Regions from separate parts of the Paenibacillus sp. NPDC058174 genome, predicted to be linked through region 1. Evidence: a T-box and tRNA genes for the amino acid it is inferred to sense, from the RefSeq annotation. Region 1 holds a T-box; the other holds one or more tRNA genes.
What was found. A T-box is a leader RNA that pairs with one kind of tRNA and senses whether it is charged. The one in region 1 lies ahead of metG (methionine--tRNA ligase), so its partner is inferred to be a tRNA-Met.
Positions count from the first base shown of each region.

Region 2: it has a tRNA-Met gene. The T-box ahead of metG (methionine--tRNA ligase) is inferred to sense a tRNA for this amino acid. The anticodon was not compared.

Region 1 is NZ_JBHVUY010000002.1:149,047-152,461, reverse strand. Features, by position in the region: gene metG (methionine--tRNA ligase) at 1-1,634, opposite strand, end outside; T-box leader at 1,679-1,943, opposite strand; gene ACFVVF_RS12300 (SF0329 family protein) at 2,061-2,630, opposite strand; gene ACFVVF_RS12295 (AAA family ATPase) at 2,833-3,415, opposite strand, start outside.
Region 2 is NZ_JBHVUY010000006.1:50,322-53,736, forward strand. Features, by position in the region: gene ACFVVF_RS23495 (ABC transporter substrate-binding protein) at 1-515, shown strand, start outside; gene ACFVVF_RS23500 (2'-5' RNA ligase family protein) at 615-1,133, opposite strand; gene ACFVVF_RS23505 (hypothetical protein) at 1,216-1,380, shown strand; tRNA gene ACFVVF_RS23510 (tRNA-Met) at 1,504-1,580, shown strand; tRNA gene ACFVVF_RS23515 (tRNA-Ile) at 1,617-1,693, shown strand; tRNA gene ACFVVF_RS23520 (tRNA-Leu) at 1,711-1,796, shown strand; gene ACFVVF_RS23525 (ATP-dependent nuclease) at 2,490-3,415, shown strand, end outside.

The DNA.
Region 1 (3,415 bases):
CGCTCCAATGCGTCGGTTTCTTCCTCAATCCGGCTGATGTCGATACGCTCGAATAGAAGCTTTAGATTATGAATCTCGCGGTGGGCCGGAACCGAGACTGACGTCCATACTGGCTGCTGCAGGCTGAGAAATCCTCTAATTTGCTCGCAGGCAAAAGGAAGGAACGGGTTCAGCAGATTGGCTAGATTCGCTATAATTTGCACGCAAGCGTTTAACGTGGAACCGCATGCTGCCCGGTCTTCCTTGATCTGTACCCACGGCTTCTGCTCGTCAAAGAATTTGTTTGCTTGCCGTACGGAACTGAATATGAGCTCAATGGCTTCTTTTAGCCGACCCGCTTCAATTAGCGCTCCGGACTTTTCATACAGCTGCTCGCTTGCGGTTTCCCACTCCCCGCTTAGCTCGCCATCCGGAACACGCCCTTCGAATGACTTGTCGATAAAGGCCAGCGTACGATTCACAAAATTACCAAATGCGCCAAGCAGCTCACCGTTATGACTATGGATGAATTCCCGCCATGAAAAATCGGTATCTCTGTTCTCAGGACCATTCGCAATCAGAAAATAACGGATCGAATCCGGCTGATAACGGCTCAGCATATCCGGCACCCAGATTGCCCAATTGTTGCTGGTCGAGAACTTCTTCCCTTCAAGGGTCATATATTCACTGGAGATAATCCGATCCGGCAAATGCAATCCTCCCGCGCCCATAAGCAACGCAGGCCAAATGACCGCATGGAACGGAATATTATCTTTGCCATGCACATAATAAGCGGTCAGCTCAGTCTGATCCAGTGACCAGAAGTCCTCCCAGCTGCCGCCTGTCTCCGCAGCCCACTGCTTGCTGGCAGATAAATAGCCGCTGACGGCTTCGATCCAGACGTAGATTTTTTTATCCTCGAAGCCTTCGACCGGAACGTCCACGCCCCAGGTCAAATCGCGGGTAACGGCACGGTCCTGCAGTCCTTCCTCTAAGTAGCGCCTGGTCAGCTGTACGGCATTATCTTTCCAGCCTTGCGACTCGGCCGCGTACTGCGTCAATTCCGTTTGAAATCGGGAGAGCGCCAAATAATAATGCTCGGTCGGACGATCAACGGGAGGATTGCCGCAGATTTTGCAGGTTTTGTCTGTCAGATCGGATGGATCAAGCAGGGTTGAGCAATAATCGCATTGATCGCCCCTGGCGCGATTGCCGCAAACCGGACAAGTCCCTTCGACGTATCGATCCGGCAGAAAACGCTGATCGGTCTCGCAATACGTTTGCAGAACCGTCTTTTTATACAGGTATCCGTTGTTCAGCAAGCTCAGAAACAGCTCTTGCACGACCTGATGGTGAAACGGCTGATCCGTGCGGGTGTATAAGTCATAGGTGAACCCCAATTGCTTAAAGCACGCTACAAACTCTTGATGGTACCGGTCTGCGATGTCCCCTGGCGAGACGCCCTCTTGAATGGCTTGAACGGCAACCGGCGTACCGTGACAATCGCTGCCTGATACATACAACACCTCTTCACCTTTGGCACGAAAATAACGCGCCAGCACATCTCCCGGCAATAAGCTTGCCAGCCTCCCCAAATGCAATGAACCGTTGGCATAAGGCCATGCCCCGCCGATAAATACTTTTCCTTTTCCCATGTAAGCCCCTCCTTTTTTGTGGACAAAACAAAAAGCCCTCATCCCAAAGGGACGAGAGCTGAACTCACGCGGTACCACCCAATTTTATCAGATGCCTTGCGGCATTGACCTCTTCAGGTACGACGCGGTTCGCGTTTATACCCTAGCACGTTAACGGGTGCGGGGTTCCGGCGCAGCCTACAACCACATGTGGTTTCGATGCGCAGCTCCAAGACCATATTCCCAAGGTTATTCTTTACCCCTTTTCAGCAACCGGGGCTCTCTGTACAAAGACTTCGCCTTGGTACTCTTTCTCTTCATCGCTTTTTTCTGAATATTTAAGTTATTGGGATTATAAGGGATTGGGGGTAGGGAAGTCAAGGGGTGTCCCAGTACAAAGAGTAAACGAAAAAGCTGTTCATGGTAAAAGGGTATGTGTATTTATTCTCAGGATATACTCAGTCGCAGCTCATAAAAATACTGCACAATCGGATGCTTCAGCTTCATTTTTTCTCTCATGTTCAAAATCCGCTTTTTCCCAACGCGTCTATCCACCAAAGCCAAAACATTCAATAAGATATCATCGCTCTCTATGCTTTCTTCTATAGAACTGGCGAGGAACTTAGTCGCTACAACGATAAAGTTTGATTTGCTTAATATTGACTGTGCGGATAAAAGCTCTTTAGCATGTACTTGTATTTTTCTGTTTCTTGCAATTACTTTTAGACGATCCTCTGGAACAGTCCCCTTCGTATCTTTCCTGACGACTTCAATCTCTTCACTAGTGATAGGAATGTGGATATCTGGGTCATTCTTAATATCCTGCTCCGTCTGATACCATCTGATGGGGTTCATTGCATCGCTCATATTGAGTACGTTCTTCTTATCTACCGCAATATAACAAATCCCTGCCTTATCAAGTAAATAACGATAGCTCGTTGCACGGTATTCGACCCTTCCGTGTAACGCGGGGCAGAGGAAGCTTTCTAGATTTTGTTTTAGTTTGCTCCAGGCCAATGTTTTTCTCCTTGTTTTATACAAAATAACGAAGATTTTTGTTATCCATGTTTAATTCCATTGTACTACTATTTTGCTCACAAACGGAAATAAAGGGCATACATGAGTTATTCCAAAAATGTAGGGTAAATAGATGTTTATATTTTGAATGTTGTCTACAGATCAGACCTAGGATTAACTACAAACATATAAGTTGAACAATTCAAACATCAGGTCGATCATTCAATATTTTCCTTATTTTATCTACGATCTGCCTTTGAGTAAGTCCTCCATAAAGTTGTTCAATTTTACTCAACAACCCTACTTCTTCATCTTGTATGTCCGAATCATCCTTTAATTTTTGCATGAACTTATCTTCTAACTTCTTTCTAAGAATCGGTTCACCTATTTCTTCAATAACATACTTTATCTTCTTTTTCTCATCTTTACTTAATCGTTGTTTTTTATCACATAATTTGATAATTTGCTCTATTTTATTTTGCGCAAAGGTTCCATAGCAATCCTTTATAAAAAACTCATTGTTCATTATTCGTTGAATATTTTGAGCAAATGCTTTAATAGATTCCCTCTTATAAACCTTCCCTTCAACAAACTCTAACGCGATTATTGAGTCTTTATTCAAATCGGATAGTAGAAAGGGAGAATGCGTAGTCATAATTAACTGCACACTTATCCCAAACTCAATATACTTGATGTCGCTAGTGTAACCCGGGATAATCATCTCATCCAAATAAGAAGTTACATAATTAAGTAAGTTTCTAGACCATTCTAAATGCATAGTTGAT
Region 2 (3,415 bases), on a different contig from region 1:
TTACACCTCCTACACATGCGACAAAACCAGGTGTCGGCGGCAATATCTATTACAGCCAGCTGATGGGGATTAACCAAAACGCTCAAAATCCGGACGACGCTTGGAAATTTATCGAATTCACGAACAGCAAAGAATGGGCTGAATTGAAAGCACGCAGCACATATGAGCTGGTGTCGCGTAAAGAGTTCATTAAGCCTAAAAACGGCGCAAACTACAACATTAACGCGTTCACGACGCTGAAGCCGGTACCTCCGACTTCGACCGACGCTGATGCGCTGTGGCGGACAAAACCTAACCTGTGGGAAGCGCAGCAGCCTGGCTATGAGTTGTTCCAGCAAGTAGTCAAAGGCGATAAGACAGTTAAAGAGGCTCTGCAGGAATGGGAAACGAAAGGCAATGCTATCCTTGAGAAAATGAAGAACAATCCGACCGGCGGCGTTACTGACGGAGGCGGAACGATCGATGTGAAGCCTCTCAATGACGAAGCGGCTTTGAAAGCAGCAGCCGGAGAGTAAGCGTTAAGCAGCAATACAGGATGAATATCAAAACGAGCAACGCGTATGGGACGTTTAGAGGTCCTGTATGCGTTGCTCGTTTTTGTTGGGGGCAGAAATTCAAGCGCGGAACTGGAACGACTGATAGGCGGTCCAGAAGCCGTTCTCCGTCGCATGAAGCAGGTGTATCCGGTCGATGACCGATTCCAGACTCACATCGGACATCCGGAGGTTGCCATACAAGTCATGCAGCTCGCCTGGCTCCATCTGCTGGCCGATCGTAACATGCGGCGTGTAGACGTAGTTAGGAGCGGGTATAGCTAGCGGCCCGCTGCATATTGCCTGCTGAAGCTGCTGAACGGGCAGCGGGTCTTCCAGCGCCAAATAGAGCACGTTGCTGACCGGGAAAAAGGTGGACACGCGATTAAATCGGATCGTGAACGGCGATAAAGCGGAAGTGACCGTGTCCAAATGTGCTACTGCTTCTTTCAATTGCTCTTTGGACAGCTCTTCCTTGTCCCGGAGAGTCAGGTGAGGAGGGATCGCATTATATTTGGGATCATGGCGGATCCGCCAGCCGTTGGCGAAATCCTGTACCTCTTTTGACGGAAATGCAGCAATGCCGAATTGCATCATCATGATCAGCTCCTTTTTGCTCCGTGGGAGCATCTTTATATTCTGCTAAATTAGGGTACTCTAAAAACCAAGGAGGGATACGACAGTGAAATGGATATATTGGGTTAGGCTGTACGAAACGAAGTTTCAGGCAGGCGTCCTCGTTCGAAGGATGGAGAATGACTGGTGGGTATACGGCTACGATTGTCCTAGGGAGATCGAAGTGTTCCGCTCGCGTAAGGGAAGATACGGGGTCCGTTTCTTGCCGTAAAGCTTCAAAAATGGCGTTGTTCATTTATTTTCCTTAGCAGAGAAAAAAATGCTTGACTATGTAATAGCGTATGTTGTATATTAATTGATGTCGCCATTACGATGTTTTACCAAATGGAACTGTCGCGGGGTGGAGCAGCTCGGTAGCTCGTCGGGCTCATAACCCGAAGGTCGTAGGTTCAAATCCTACCCCCGCAACCAACCTTTCGATTAAATGTCGCACGGACATTTTTACGAGGGCCCTTAGCTCAGTTGGTTAGAGCGGTCGGCTCATAACCGATTGGTCGGGGGTTCGAGTCCCTCAGGGCCCACCATTTGAAACATCAACCATGCCGGGGTGGCGGAACTGGCAGACGCACAGGACTTAAAATCCTGCGGTGGGTGACCACCGTACGGGTTCGATTCCCGTCCTCGGCATACTAAAAAAACCTTGAACTTATTGGTTTTTTACGATGTACATACTTGCAATAAAAACATAGTTCTGTGTATTTGAATAAAGTATACAGGATTTGAATGGAAATGAAAAAACCTCCTTTGACTTATCTGACTAGCTCAGGTAGTTGAAGGAGGTTTTTTTCGTTGCTGATAAAGGATGAACGGGAGTGAAGAAATCTGCACCAGCAAGGATGGAAGAAGCATTTATATAGTTCATCAATTGGAAGAAAGCGAATAATCTTAGTGAACAAACATTGTGGCGAAGGTTCTTTGTGGATCCTACTGATAATGGAATTTAGAAAAGAGAGTAGAAAGAGCAGGACACATCAGACTGTGTATGAAACCTGTGCGATAGGTTTTTTGCTAGAACTGCCTATAACATATAAATATTGGGGTATAGTATATAATTTATTTAGTTCATTTAGTAACTATTAAAAAAGGGTAATCAAGGAAAGTGTCGAATTTTAGTTCTAATAGTTTTTGATATGATAATGGTATTGTGGCCTAAGAATTACTATGGACATATTAATAACCATTCTTTTGAGCCGGTTTAGGTTCATCTTTTGTGGTGGTTGCAAATTATCCCGCAACCGCACCAATTTCTCAACAATACAAATTACCGAAAAGTAACGTAATCTATTGTATAAATCTGCGGTGGATAAGGAGAATGTTTTTATGTACTTGAAATATTTACAGGTAGTTAATTATAAAAATTTGAAATCGGTAAAATTTAACTTTTCTCAAGGTGCCAATACGATTATTGGTGAGAATGATTCCGGAAAGTCTAATACTGTTAATGCATTAAGACTTCTATTAGATGATTCTTATTATTATAATAGTAAAAAACTAAAAGATAGTGACTTTTCATATGATCTGAACGAATGGCGTGGACATTGGATTATTATATCTGGTGTTTTTGTGGACATTACAACAACAGACAAGGAGAATGAAGTCTGTGCCGAAATTGTTCCAGAAGAAGAAAATGAAAATTTCCTTAAATCTTATATCAATAGCGGTAATGAGGATATTGGAGTAGTCACTTTATTTATTCGACCTCAGAAAGCTTTAAGAAAGAAACTTTATGAGGCGGATTCAAAAGCAGAATTTGATGAATGTATTAGATTGGTTAAGCTATCTGATTATGAGTTTTATTATACATCACGTTCACAAACTGATTTTACAGATCCAGAGGTTTACAGAAATATTGTGGGTGATTTTGAACATGGAGTTTATTGTAACCCTGACGATGATGACGCAGCGGTATTAGGAAGTAAGCTGAATATTACAGATGTTCAGGAACATATCTCAGTAATGTTTATAGATGCGCTAAGAGATGTTGCGAATGAAATGCGTAAGCCCAGAAATCCTATTCGAAGGATCGTAGAGGTGGTAGAAGCCCAGATTAAGCCAACTGATATTGAAAGGATAAAAGAAAAGATTAGTGAGTTGAATGCTTCTATTTCTGAAGTAGAGCAGATTGGAAAAATTGGCGAACAAGTTAATTCTAAGCTCATGGACATGATTGGAATGGTCTATTCTCCTGAAATTGCATTGGAATCGCAGCTTAATGATGAAATAAACGCGTTGTCTCGTTATTTATC